Regions from separate parts of the Serratia sp. GW822-FHT06E05 genome, predicted to be linked through region 3. Evidence: predicted binding sites of a transcription regulator. Region 3 holds the regulator's gene; each other region holds the start of a gene.

Region 1 (3,161 bases), on a different contig from region 3:
ATCACCTGGGTGACATGGACTTCAAAGTAGCGGGTAGCCGTGACGGTATTACCGCGCTGCAGATGGACATTAAAATTGAAGGCATCACCCGCGAAATCATGCAGGTTGCACTGAACCAGGCCAAGGGCGCGCGTCTGCACATCCTGGGCGTAATGGAACAGGCTATCAGCACTCCGCGTGGCGATATCTCTCAGTTCGCACCACGTATTCACACTATCCGAATCAACCCGGACAAGATCAAAGACGTGATTGGTAAAGGCGGCTCTGTCATCCGTGCGTTGACCGAAGAGACCGGCACTACCATCGAAATCGAAGATGATGGTACAGTGAAAATCGCTGCTACCGACGGTGAGAAAGCGAAATTCGCTATTCGCCGCATCGAAGAGATCACTGCCGAGATCGAAGTGGGCCGTATTTACCAGGGTAAAGTTACCCGTATCGTTGATTTCGGCGCATTCGTGGCGATCGGCGGCGGTAAAGAAGGTCTGGTGCACATCTCTCAAATCGCAGACAAGCGCGTTGAGAAAGTGACCGACTATCTGCAGATGGGTCAGGAAGTACCGGTTAAGGTACTGGAAGTTGACCGTCAGGGCCGCGTGCGTCTGAGCATCAAAGAAGCGACCGCACCAGAAGCAGGTTCACCTGCGCCTGAAGCAGAATAACTGTATAGATAGATTTACAGCTCCCGGCCATGGGGTTGGGAGCTGTTCGTATCGCGCGGGTAGGATGCTTGCGTATTAGCAAACGGATGAAAGGATGTTCATCCAATGTTTGTCTTCGGGAGTGGGAAATGAAGCCTTTCTTGCGCTGGTGTTACGTTGCGACAGCACTCATGCTGGCAGGATGCAGCAACCATGATTGGCGTAAAGACGAAGTTTTGGCGATCCCGTTGCAGCCAACTCTGCAGCAGGAAGTGATCCTGGCGCGCATGGAACAAATACTTGCCAGCCGGGCACTGACGGACGATGAGCGTGCGCAGCTTTTATATGAGCGCGGTGTGCTGTATGATAGCCTCGGGCTACGTGCACTGGCGCGCAATGATTTCTCGCAAGCGCTGGCGATACGTCCTGATATGCCAGAAGTTTTCAACTACCTGGGCATTTACTTAACGCAGGCAGGCAATTTTGATGCTGCCTATGAAGCGTTTGATTCTGTACTAGAGCTTGATCCAACTTACAATTACGCGCGTTTAAACCGGGGCATCGCACTGTATTATGGCGGCCGCTTCCCGTTGGCGCAGGATGATCTGCAGGCGTTTTATCAAGACGACCCAAACGATCCCTTCCGTTCGTTGTGGCTTTATCTGGTGGAAAGAGAAATCGATCCCAAGAAGGCTGACGTAGCGCTCCAGCAGCGTTATGACAAAGCGAACCGAGGGCAATGGGGATGGAATATTGTCGAATTCTACCTGGGCAACATCAGTGAAAAAACGCTGATGGAAAGGCTCAAGGCAGATGCAACGGATAACACTTCGCTCGCTGAGCATCTCAGTGAAACTGACTTCTATTTAGGTAAGCATTACCTAAGTCTGGGGGACAAGGACACCGCTTCGGCGCTGTTCAAACTGACGGTCGCTAACAACGTTCATAACTTCGTTGAGCACCGCTATGCATTGTTGGAATTGGCGCTGTTAGGCCAAGAACAAGACGACCTATCGGAATCGGACCAGCAATAGCTGACGAACAACTATCAGCCTGATATACATTGGTTTTTTGCCAAAGTTATCGTCTTAACGGGCGAGGGCTTTTTTGTTCGTTTTATAATCTAATTTGAGCCGGTTCACACTTTTCAATGAAAATGACTGAAAATTTTCTCGACGAGTTATGTAGACTGGCTGCCATTATTAATGAGGCACGTGTACATGACTACTGAGCTTGAAACCTCTTTTGCTGACCTGGGGCTGTCTGCTCCGATCATTTCTGCCCTGACCGATCTGGGCTATGAAAAACCTTCACCGATCCAGGCTGAGTGTATTCCTCACCTGTTGAACGGCCGTGATGTGCTGGGCATGGCACAGACCGGTAGTGGTAAAACTGCAGCATTCTCGCTGCCACTGCTGCACAACCTTGACGCTTCCCTGAAAGCACCTCAGATCCTGGTGCTGGCACCGACCCGCGAACTGGCGGTTCAGGTTGCTGAAGCGATGACTGATTTCTCCAAACACATGCATGGCGTTAACGTCGTGGCCCTGTATGGCGGCCAGCGTTATGACGTGCAGCTGCGCGCTCTGCGTCAGGGCCCGCAAATCGTAGTAGGGACTCCAGGCCGTCTGCTGGACCACCTGAAGCGTGGCACCCTGAACCTCTCTAACCTGAGCGGTCTGGTGCTGGATGAAGCCGACGAAATGCTGCGCATGGGCTTTATCGAAGACGTAGAAACCATCATGGCAGAGATCCCGGCTGAACATCAGACCGCGCTGTTCTCCGCAACCATGCCGGAAGCGATCCGTCGCATTACCCGCCGCTTTATGAAAGAGCCGCAGGAAGTGCGCATCCAATCCAGCATCACTACCCGTCCGGACATCAGCCAGAGCTACTGGACTGTGCACGGCATGCGTAAAAACGAAGCGCTGGTGCGTTTCCTGGAAGCGGAAGACTTTGATGCGGCGATTATCTTCGTTCGTACCAAAAACGCGACCCTGGAAGTGGCTGAAGCGCTGGAGCGCAGCGGTTACAGCAGCGCAGCACTGAACGGCGACATGAACCAGGCACTGCGTGAGCAGACCCTGGAGCGCCTGAAAGATGGTCGTCTGGATATCCTGATCGCAACCGACGTTGCTGCTCGTGGCCTGGACGTTGAGCGTATCAGCCTGGTGGTAAACTATGACATCCCTATGGATTCAGAGTCTTACGTTCACCGTATCGGCCGTACCGGCCGTGCTGGTCGTGCCGGCCGTGCGCTGCTGTTCGTAGAAAACCGCGAACGCCGCCTGCTGCGCAACATCGAACGCACCATGAAGCTGACCATTCCAGAAGTTGAGCTGCCAAACGCAGAACTGCTGGGTGAGCGTCGTCTGGCCAAGTTCGCCGCTAAAGTACAGCAACAGCTGGAAAGCAGCGATCTGGACATGTACCGCGCACTGCTGGCTAAACTGCAGCCGGAAGAAGAGCTGGAAATGGAAACCCTGGCCGCAGCACTGCTGAAAATGGCACAGGGCGAAC
Region 2 (3,161 bases), on a different contig from region 3:
GGTCACCGATCCCACCCTGAGAAGCAGGGGTGTTGATCAGGATACGCGCGGTTTTCATCTTGTCGCCGAAGAAGGCTACGCGTTCCGGCTGGTTATCCTGGTCGGTGTACAGACAAGAGGTGTGACCGATACCGCCCATGGCGACCAGTTTTTCCGCTTTGCTGACGGCGTCTTCAAAGTCTTTGGCGCGATACATAGCCAGCGTTGGCGACAGTTTTTCGTGAGCGAAAGGTTCTGACTCATCGACCAGCTTCACTTCACCGATCAGCACTTTAGTGCTTGCCGGGACTTTGATGCCTGCCATTTCAGCGATTTTCGGTGCTGACTGACCGACGATAGCCGCATTGAGGCCACCGTTTTTCAGGATGATGTCCTGTACGGCTTTCAGCTCTTTACCCTGCAGCATGTAGCCGCCATGGGAAGCGAAACGTTCGCGCACTGCGTCATAGATGGAGTCAACCACGATGACGGATTGCTCAGAGGCGCAAATCACACCGCTGTCGAAGGTTTTAGACATCAGAATAGAGGCCACGACGCGTTTGATATCCGCCGTTTCGTCAACCACTACCGGGGTATTACCCGCACCCACGCCGATGGCCGGTTTGCCGGAGCTGTAGGCTGCTTTCACCATGCCTGGGCCACCGGTGGCCAGGATCAGGTTGATGTCAGGGTGGTGCATCAGCTGGTTGGAGAGTTCAACGGTAGGTTGATCGATCCAGCCGACGATGTCTTTTGGCGCACCGGCGGCAATCGCTGCCTGCAGCACGATATCAGCCGCTTTGTTGGTGGCGTTTTTCGCACGTGGGTGCGGAGAGAAGATGATGCCGTTACGGGTTTTCAGGCTGATTAACGCTTTGAAAATGGCCGTCGAAGTTGGGTTGGTGGTGGGTACGATACCGCAAATCAGGCCGATAGGTTCGGCGATGGTGATGGTACCGAAAGTATCGTCTTCAGACAGGATACCGCAGGTTTTTTCATCTTTATAGGCGTTATAGATAAACTCTGATGCGAAGTGGTTCTTGATCACTTTATCTTCAACGATACCCATACCGGATTCTTCAACGGCCATTTTAGCCAGAGGAATACGGGCATCGGCAGCGGCGAGGGCAGCAGCGCGGAAAATTTTATCAACTTGCTCTTGAGTGAAGTTGGCATATTCGCGCTGGGCTTTTTTGACACGTGCAACTAGCTCGTTCAGTTCAGCGACATTTGTTACAGCCATAATGCTCTCCTGATAATGTTAAACTCTTTCAGTAAATCAGCCGTGCGAGCAACTAGTATAGACAGATCGGTGGAAAATGCTGTTTTAAAAACAAAGGTTTCCCATCTTTTTGTGCTGCATGTTGCTGATTTGCTTAAAGAGCTTTACCCGATGCCTCAGCAGGAGAAGACAGCGGGCCGAACAGAGATGCCACTTTTTCCTTAACCTGTTCTACTCCCTGACTACGACTAAGAGCTTAACTACTCTTGGGTAGTGATTATGTGATTTAAATCAAAAAAATCGCATGCTGACACCATTCAGCCATGGGTTTTGAGAATCATTCTTAATAACTGCGATGTCAGGCACTTTTTTCAACATAAAAAATCATAAACCGTACATTACGTTAACAATGGTGATTTGCTTTATCAATACACGTATTAATAGATAAAAATCCTGCTGATGACCAATGGATAACCTGTGGCAATTCCATTACATTAGCGCGCGTAGGCAGTGTCACTTTTAAAGCTATTAAAGCGGAGTCATTTGTGGGCCAATCTCTGTTGGATTTTTCCGGCTACATTAAATTTTTTGTCGGCCTGTTTGCGCTGGTGAACCCGGTGGGCATTTTGCCGGTATTTATCAGCATGACCAGCTACCAGGCAGCTGCCGGGCGCAACAAAACCAACCTGACCGCCAATCTGTCGGTCGCCATTATCCTGTGGACCTCGCTATTTTTGGGGGAAGGGATTTTGCGCATGTTCGGCATCTCAATCGATTCCTTCCGCATTGCCGGTGGCATCCTGGTGGTTACCATTGCAATGTCGATGATCAGCGGCAAACTGGGGGAAGACAAACAGAACAAACAGGAAAAATCAGAAAGCGCGATCCGCGAAAGCATTGGCGTTGTGCCACTGGCACTACCGCTTATGGCCGGGCCGGGTGCGATCAGCTCCACCATCGTTTGGAGTTCCCGCTACCATAGCTGGCAGAACCTGTTGGGCTTTACTCTGGCTATCGCGTTGTTTGCCTTTTGCTGTTGGCTGTTGTTCCGGGCTGCGCCTTTGTTGGTGCGTTTATTGGGGCAAACCGGCATTAACGTCATCACCCGAATCATGGGTTTATTGCTGATGGCTTTAGGTATCGAATTTATCGTTACCGGTATTAAGGCCATATTCCCGGGGCTGTTGTAATCCGGCGAGGGAGTCGTGAATAGGGCGATTCGCGACTCAAATTAATTTTAAAAATTAAAATCAATTATTGGTTCGCATTAATATAGTGCGCAATATGAATGAATTTTATTCACTTGCACCAGGATGTGGCATAAATCTCAATTTGTTGCTCAATAAAAACGCTAAGCGTTGTTTTTACCCCTTATCCTCCCCAGTTTTTGCCCTTTTTCTGCCTCCTAACATCAAATCCGCTGTTAATTTAATCACATCATTCTGTAGGGCTTGTCTCGCTTTCATCCAGGTGTTATTAGTGATTAACCGCACATAAGCAGGTGTTTGTTCTTTGAACGGTCGGTTTGTTAACTGAATGTTTCTTTGTCTGTTTTGCCAGTTTGCTTCGTGCCGTCAGGATAAGGCTTGCTTTATTTTATCTAATTAAAATCAATTGGTTATGTTGTGTGACTGTCACCCTCGTCCGGGGGGTACAGATCGGGCTTGATGCAATAAAAGAGAATTGCTTAACATTTCTGTAAAAATTATTGGCTATGGAATTTGCCTTCTGCTAATTTCCGAGCAACTTTCTACGCGCAATTAACGCGATTGCGTCGTCAAAGTGGGAATGATTTTTGCTGGTGTCTGTTTATTTAGAATTCTTATAAATACTTCACGAATATCGATAAGCAATGCTTGTTGGTGAAAAGGAGCCTCGACCATGCAGCAAACCCGAAAGCGTACTCCATTGGCTATGTTCATTGCCGGCTTGCTGAGTATCAGCGCCGTATATTCTGCTC
Region 3 (3,161 bases):
CGCTGGACGAGAGCTTTGTGGTCATCCACTTCCGCGGGCTGGACCAGATTGACTTCCCTTATCTGCTGGCAATGCTGCAGGGATCTTTTATCTCGCATATCAATACGCTGGTGGTGCCGGGTGGCAAAATGGGGCTGGCGATGGAACTGATCATGGCGCCGCTGGTGCAGCGACTGCTGGAAGGAAAAAAAATCGAGTAATCTACGGGGCGCGGTACAACCGCGCCCCCTTTATCCGTTACGCCAGGTCGCGGATTTCAAAACTGTGGGTCACGCTGGCGGCTTTGCTCAGCATCAGTGAAACCGAACAGTACTTCTCAGCTGACAGGTTGACCGCACGTTCCACGATCTTGTCGCTCAAATCTTTGCCGGTCACGATAAAATGCAGGTTGATATGGGTAAACAACCGTGGCGCTTCTTCGCGGCGTTCAGAGGTCAGTTTCACCTCGCAATCACGCACGTCGTTGCGTCCTTTTTGCAGGATCGACACCACGTCGATAGCACTGCAGCCCCCTACTGACATCAGCACCATTTCCATCGGACTGGGTGCTTTATCACCAGCGTTGCCGTCCATCAATACCTGATGGCCAGACGCGGATTCACCCAGAAACGTCAACCCTTCCACCCACTTAACTCTTGCCTGCATGCTGGTCACTCCGGTTAATTTCTTAAAATCAGAGTACGCTTTCGCATAGAAACTGGCAACGGAACCTGATGCTAATCATGCTGAAGCGAGACAACACGAGACACCCGCCTCACTCTGTGCTACAAACAGAGCCGCAATAAATCTTTCCGGGACACTGATTTCAGGGAAACTCCCAGGGAAAGGCTCCTTTACCGGTATGTTAACAGAATGTAGCTTGCAGCTCTCCCGGCAAGTTAATATGCTAGAGCGACAGCGTATATTTATGACACGCCTCAAAACCTGCTGATAGCCACCATTAAAACAACGGCGACAGCACGTTTTACAGGGAACTCTGACCCCTGTGACACAAGGCAGCGATAACAACAGAGGATAACAGCGAATGGTTCTCGGCAAACCGCAAACAGACCCTACTCTCGAATGGTTCCTGTCTCATTGCCATATCCACAAATATCCATCCAAAAGTACGCTGATTCACCAAGGTGAAAAAGCCGAAACGCTTTACTACATCGTCAAAGGCTCCGTCGCGGTGCTGATTAAGGATGAAGAAGGTAAAGAGATGATCCTGTCCTACCTTAACCAGGGGGATTTCATCGGCGAGCTTGGATTGTTTGAAGAAGGTCAGGAGCGTAGCGCCTGGGTTAGGGCGAAGACCGCCTGTGAAGTGGCTGAAATTTCCTACAAGAAATTCCGCCAGCTGATTCAGGTAAACCCGGACATCCTGATGCGCCTGTCTGCCCAGATGGCAAACCGCCTGCAGATAACCTCTGAGAAAGTGGGTAACCTCGCCTTCCTGGACGTTACGGGCCGCATCGCGCAAACCCTGCTGAACCTGGCGAAACAGCCTGATGCCATGACCCATCCGGATGGCATGCAGATTAAAATCACCCGTCAGGAAATTGGCCAGATCGTCGGTTGCTCTCGTGAAACCGTGGGTCGTATTCTGAAAATGCTGGAAGATCAAAACCTGATCTCCGCTCACGGCAAAACTATTGTCGTTTACGGCACCCGTTAATCACTGAAAAAACGGCGCGATAATTCGCGCCGTTTTTTTATTCCCCGATTTATCATGTGGCGCCGACTGATTTATCATCCGGAAGTCAACTATGCACTGCGACAAACGCTGGTGCTGTGCCTGCCGGTTCTGCTCGGGCTGTTGATCGGCCAACTGCAATACGGCCTGCTATTTTCCCTGGTTCCCGCCTGCTGCAACATCGCCGGGCTGGACACGCCCCACAAACGTTTCTTTAAACGCCTGATCGTCGGCGGTTCGCTCTTTGCGCTTAGCAGCCTGCTGCTGCAACAGGCACTGCTGTGGCAAGTGCCGCTGCCCGCATTGATGCTCGGCCTGGCACTGTTGCTTGGCGTCAGCGGCGAAATCAGCCCACTGCACGCCCGCCTGCTGCCCGCCGCGCTGGTTGCCGCCATCTTCTCCCTCAGCATGGCCGGTACGGTACCGCTTTGGCACGCGCCGGTATTATATATCGTGGGTACCGCCTGGTACGGCCTGTTTACCTGGTTCTGGTTCAAGCTGTGGAAAGAGCAACCGATGCGCGAGTCGCTCAATCAGCTCTATCTGGAGCTGGCGGACTACTTCGAAGCCAAATATTCGCTGTTGACCCAGCACACCGATCCGCAGACCGCCTTACCACCGCTGCTGGTGCGCCAGCAAAAGGTCATGGACCTGATCACCTTGCTGTATCAGCAGCTTAATTTTCTGCCCCATGCCAGCAATCTCGAACAAAAGCGCCTGCAACGCACCTTTCAGGTCGCGCTGGATTTGCAGGAACATATCACCGTCAGCCTGCACCTGCCGGAAGAGGTCCAAAAACTGGTAGAGCAGAGCCAGGCCGAAGCCATTATCCGCCGCAATGCACAGGTGATTGCCAATCGGCTGCGCACGGTAGCGCACTATATCCTCTATCATCAGCATTCTCAGCGTTTCAACATGGACCATGAGTTGGCAGCCCTGGAAAAAGTGGCGACACAGCACCCGGACAACCCGGTCGGCCAATTCTGTTATTACCACTTCAGCCGCATCGCCCGCCTGCTGCGCACCCAGCACCCACTCTACCGACGCGATCTGATGGCCAATCAAAACCGTCTGCCATTCTGGCCCGCGCTGGTCAGTTACCTGTCGTTCAAATCCAACGCCCTGCGCAATGCGTCCCGGCTGGGAGTCACCCTGGCAGCGGGCAGCAGCCTGGGCATGATTTTCAATCTGCCAAAACCTTACTGGATCTTGCTGACCATCATGCTGGTGAGCCAAAACGGCTACAACGCCACCCGGGTGCGCATCCAGCACCGTGCGCTCGGCACCTTGGTTGGGTTGGTGATTGCCGCCGGGTTACTGCAACTGCAGCTGCCCGAGGCTGAGACGCTGGGCGTGATGCTGGTGATCACGCTGCTGGCCTATCTGGTTTCACGTAAAAATTACGGGCTGGCGGTAATTGGCTTTACGGTGACGGCGGTTTACACCCTGCAACTGTTGGCACTGAACGGCACCCACTTCCTGGTGC
Region 4 (3,161 bases), on a different contig from region 3:
CTCCTGCATGGGACGCCAGTTGTTCAAGTTTCCATAGCAACGAATAGCATTAAGCGCCTCCTGAATATCGCGAGGTGGCGCAATGATACGTTTACCTTCGATGATGGCGGTGATCTGCCCTTCACTTAAAGTATTGCCTTCGATAGCCAAAGAACCCTGAATGGTACGGATGCGGTTGATGCGGCGTAGCCGTAAGGCATGTTCTTGCTCAGCCTGCATTTTTAAACGCGCAAGCCGATCGCCAACATCGGTTACCAGATGCAGCATGCGTGAGCTGATGGTCAACGGTGGCTGATAGGATGACATGCGCAGCTTGGCCCGGTGATAAATGATACAAAAGTGTATCATGCCCCTGAGTCGGTACAGTAGCCCCTTGCCAGCGCGTATAGCACCTTGCATGTTGGCCTTTCGCCCAAGAATAACCACCAAAAGGTGAATCGCGTATCGGATCGCATTCAGTTGATCTATTCTTATAGGCGCAAGGAGTGCAGCAAAAGGGACGGAGTCCGATGAAAAAGCAGGTTTATAACAGGAGTTATGTCACATGGCGGTAGGGATCAAGAGCAGAGTTTTCGCGCGTTGGTTGGCCCCGGTATTGGCATTGTTGGTGGTCATGCAATTGACTGCCTGCGGCGATAAAGAGCCGGAACAACGCAAGGCGTTTATTGATTACATCCAGAATACGGTGATGCGCAGCGGCGCGAAAATCCCGACGCTGAGCGAAGATCAGAAACAGAAGTTCGGCAACTATGCCGGTGATTACGCCATCCTGGTCGGTTTTTCTCAGCAACTGTCCAAATCACTGGATGCCAGCCTGACGCCGGCGTTGGATCAGATTAACCAGATCCGCACCGCACAGGACTACATGAGCAAGCGCGATACGCTGCAACAGTCCGTTGGGGCGCTGAACCTGCTGGGGCAGCAAATCCAGTCAGCCAAGTCGCAGGCGGATACTGCCCGGACAGCGCTGAAGCAACCTGACGATCTGAAAGCCGTGTATAACCAGGCGTACGACAAGATTGTTACCGGGCCGGCCAATGCGCTGATGCCGGTGATTCCGACCACGGCCAGCTTCGTTCAGGATCTGGTTCAGGTGGGGGATTTCCTGCGTGCCCAGGGCAATCAGGTGGCCTTTAATAATAACGGCGTGCAGTTCCGTACTTCCCAGCAGGCAACGCAGTACAACACCATGATGTCGAATCTGGTGGCCAAGCAGCAGGATTTACTTAACGCACAGAAAATCGTCTCCAGCGTTACTCAGTAATCTCCAAACGCAGAAGCCGGCAGTCCGGCTTCTGCCATTCCCTTCTGACTTTCCAACGGCTTGCTCACTTCTTGCACCACGCATCTGTACTACACTTCAATTAATCATCTATTTCCGACATGTAGTTTTCTTTCATTCATCGCACCGCTATTTCCCGACGGGATGAATGCTCACAGGGAAGACCTTCTTCAAGCCAGGATTCGGTAGCCACTGAAAAATAGATTGTGATCACCATCACAATTTAAAAACAAACGCGCATCAATTAAATGTGACTCAAATCACATTTAATTGGGTTTTAGGCGAATTTTGTTCTCGTTGTGGCTTTTTTACACTGAGTAACTGTGATCATGATCACTATAAGTGCCCCGATAATGGGGGTGTTAGTGTGATGTTTGTCACAAAAATTCCGTGAAGTTCGCACGGTAAAAACTGCGTGATAGAGTCCATTTCGCATACAGCAACAACACGGCTGGATCGTAACAACAATAATCACGCGCTCTTATTGTCAGCGCGTAACAATAGGGGTGTGTTTTATGTTTTCACCAGACATCAAAGTCAAAGTTCAAAACTTTGGCCGCTTCTTAAGCAACATGGTGATGCCTAACATTGGCGCCTTTATCGCCTGGGGTATCATCACCGCGTTATTCATTCCTACCGGTTGGCTGCCGAACGAAACCTTAGCCAAACTGGTTGGCCCAATGATCACTTACCTGCTGCCGCTGCTGATCGGTTTTACCGGTGGCCGTCTGGTGGGAGGCGATCGCGGTGGGGTGGTGGGCGCTATCACCACCATGGGCGTGATTGTCGGGGCCGATATGCCGATGTTCCTCGGCGCCATGATTGCCGGTCCGCTGGGCGGCTGGGCCATCAAGCATTTTGACCGCTGGGTAGACGGCAAAATCAAAAGCGGCTTTGAGATGTTGGTGAACAACTTCTCCGCCGGCATTATCGGTATGCTGCTGGCTATTCTGGCATTTTTGGCCATTGGCCCGCTGGTTGAAGGGTTGTCACATATCCTGGCGACCGGCGTGAACATCATGGTGACCAACAACCTGCTGCCGCTGGCGTCAATCTTCGTGGAGCCGGCGAAAATCCTGTTCCTGAACAACGCCATCAACCACGGTATCTTCTCGCCGTTGGGCATTCAGCAGGCGACCGAAACCGGTAAATCCATCTTCTTCCTGATTGAAGCCAACCCAGGCCCGGGTATGGGCGTGCTGATGGCCTACATGTTCTTTGGCCGCGGCAGTGCCAAGCAGTCTGCCGGCGGTGCCGCGATCATCCACTTCTTCGGTGGTATCCACGAAATTTACTTCCCGTACGTGCTGATGAATCCACGCCTGCTGCTGGCGGTGATCCTGGGCGGTATGACCGGCGTGTTCACACTGACCCTGCTGAACGGCGGTCTGGTGTCTCCGGCTTCTCCGGGTTCGATTCTGGCGGTATTGGCGATGACTCCTAAGGGCGCTTACTTCGCCAACCTGGCGGCGATAGCCGCAGCGTTCGTGGTGTCCTTTGTGGTTGCCGGGTTCCTGCTGAAAACTTCGAAAGCCAAAGAAGAGGATGACCTGGAAGAGGCCACTCGCCGCGTACAGGCGATGAAATCCCAGTCTAAAGGCGCTGCTGCGGCTCATGCTGCGGTGGATGGTGACCTGACCACGGTGCGTAAAATCATCGTTGCCTGCGATGCGGGCATGGGTTCCAGCGCCATGGGGGCCGGGGTACTGCGCAAAAAAGTGGCGGACGCCGGACTGAAAAATATCTCCGTGACCAACAGTGCCATCAACAACCTGCCGGATGATGTGGATCTGGTGATCACTCACCGTGACCTGACTGAGCGCGCGATGCGTCATGCGCCGCAGGCACAGCACATCTCGCTGACCAATTTCCTCGACAG

The links. The regulator CRP, encoded in region 3, controls carbon source genes, mostly activating them, when cyclic AMP is high. The targets are predictions, from matches to a motif close to ATGTGANNNNNNTCACAT.
Region 1: the regulator CRP is predicted to act here: its motif matches at 1,768-1,785, upstream of yrbN (protein YrbN).
Region 2: the regulator CRP is predicted to act here: its motif matches at 1,481-1,498, upstream of adhE (bifunctional acetaldehyde-CoA/alcohol dehydrogenase).
Region 4: the regulator CRP is predicted to act here: its motif matches at 1,531-1,548, upstream of AC1RKC_RS12490 (PTS mannitol transporter subunit IICBA).

The regions. Positions count from the first base shown of each region.
Region 1 is NZ_JBXALM010000009.1:161,581-164,741, reverse strand. Features, by position in the region: gene pnp (polyribonucleotide nucleotidyltransferase) at 1-662, shown strand, start outside; gene nlpI (lipoprotein NlpI) at 791-1,675, shown strand; gene yrbN (protein YrbN) at 1,792-1,872, shown strand; gene AC1RKC_RS19375 (DEAD/DEAH family ATP-dependent RNA helicase) at 1,862-3,161, shown strand, end outside.
Region 2 is NZ_JBXALM010000001.1:10,837-13,997, forward strand. Features, by position in the region: gene adhE (bifunctional acetaldehyde-CoA/alcohol dehydrogenase) at 1-1,222, opposite strand, end outside; gene AC1RKC_RS00055 (YchE family NAAT transporter) at 1,747-2,391, shown strand; gene AC1RKC_RS00060 (ABC transporter substrate-binding protein) at 3,083-3,161, shown strand, end outside.
Region 3 is NZ_JBXALM010000011.1:189,123-192,283, reverse strand. Features, by position in the region: gene AC1RKC_RS21605 (phosphoribulokinase) at 1-200, shown strand, start outside; gene AC1RKC_RS21600 (OsmC family protein) at 238-645, opposite strand; gene crp (cAMP-activated global transcriptional regulator CRP) at 1,025-1,657, shown strand; gene AC1RKC_RS21590 (YccS/YhfK family putative transporter) at 1,712-3,161, shown strand, end outside.
Region 4 is NZ_JBXALM010000004.1:88,301-91,461, forward strand. Features, by position in the region: gene AC1RKC_RS12480 (Fic family protein) at 1-267, opposite strand, end outside; gene AC1RKC_RS12485 (DUF3053 domain-containing protein) at 545-1,264, shown strand; gene AC1RKC_RS12490 (PTS mannitol transporter subunit IICBA) at 1,798-3,161, shown strand, end outside.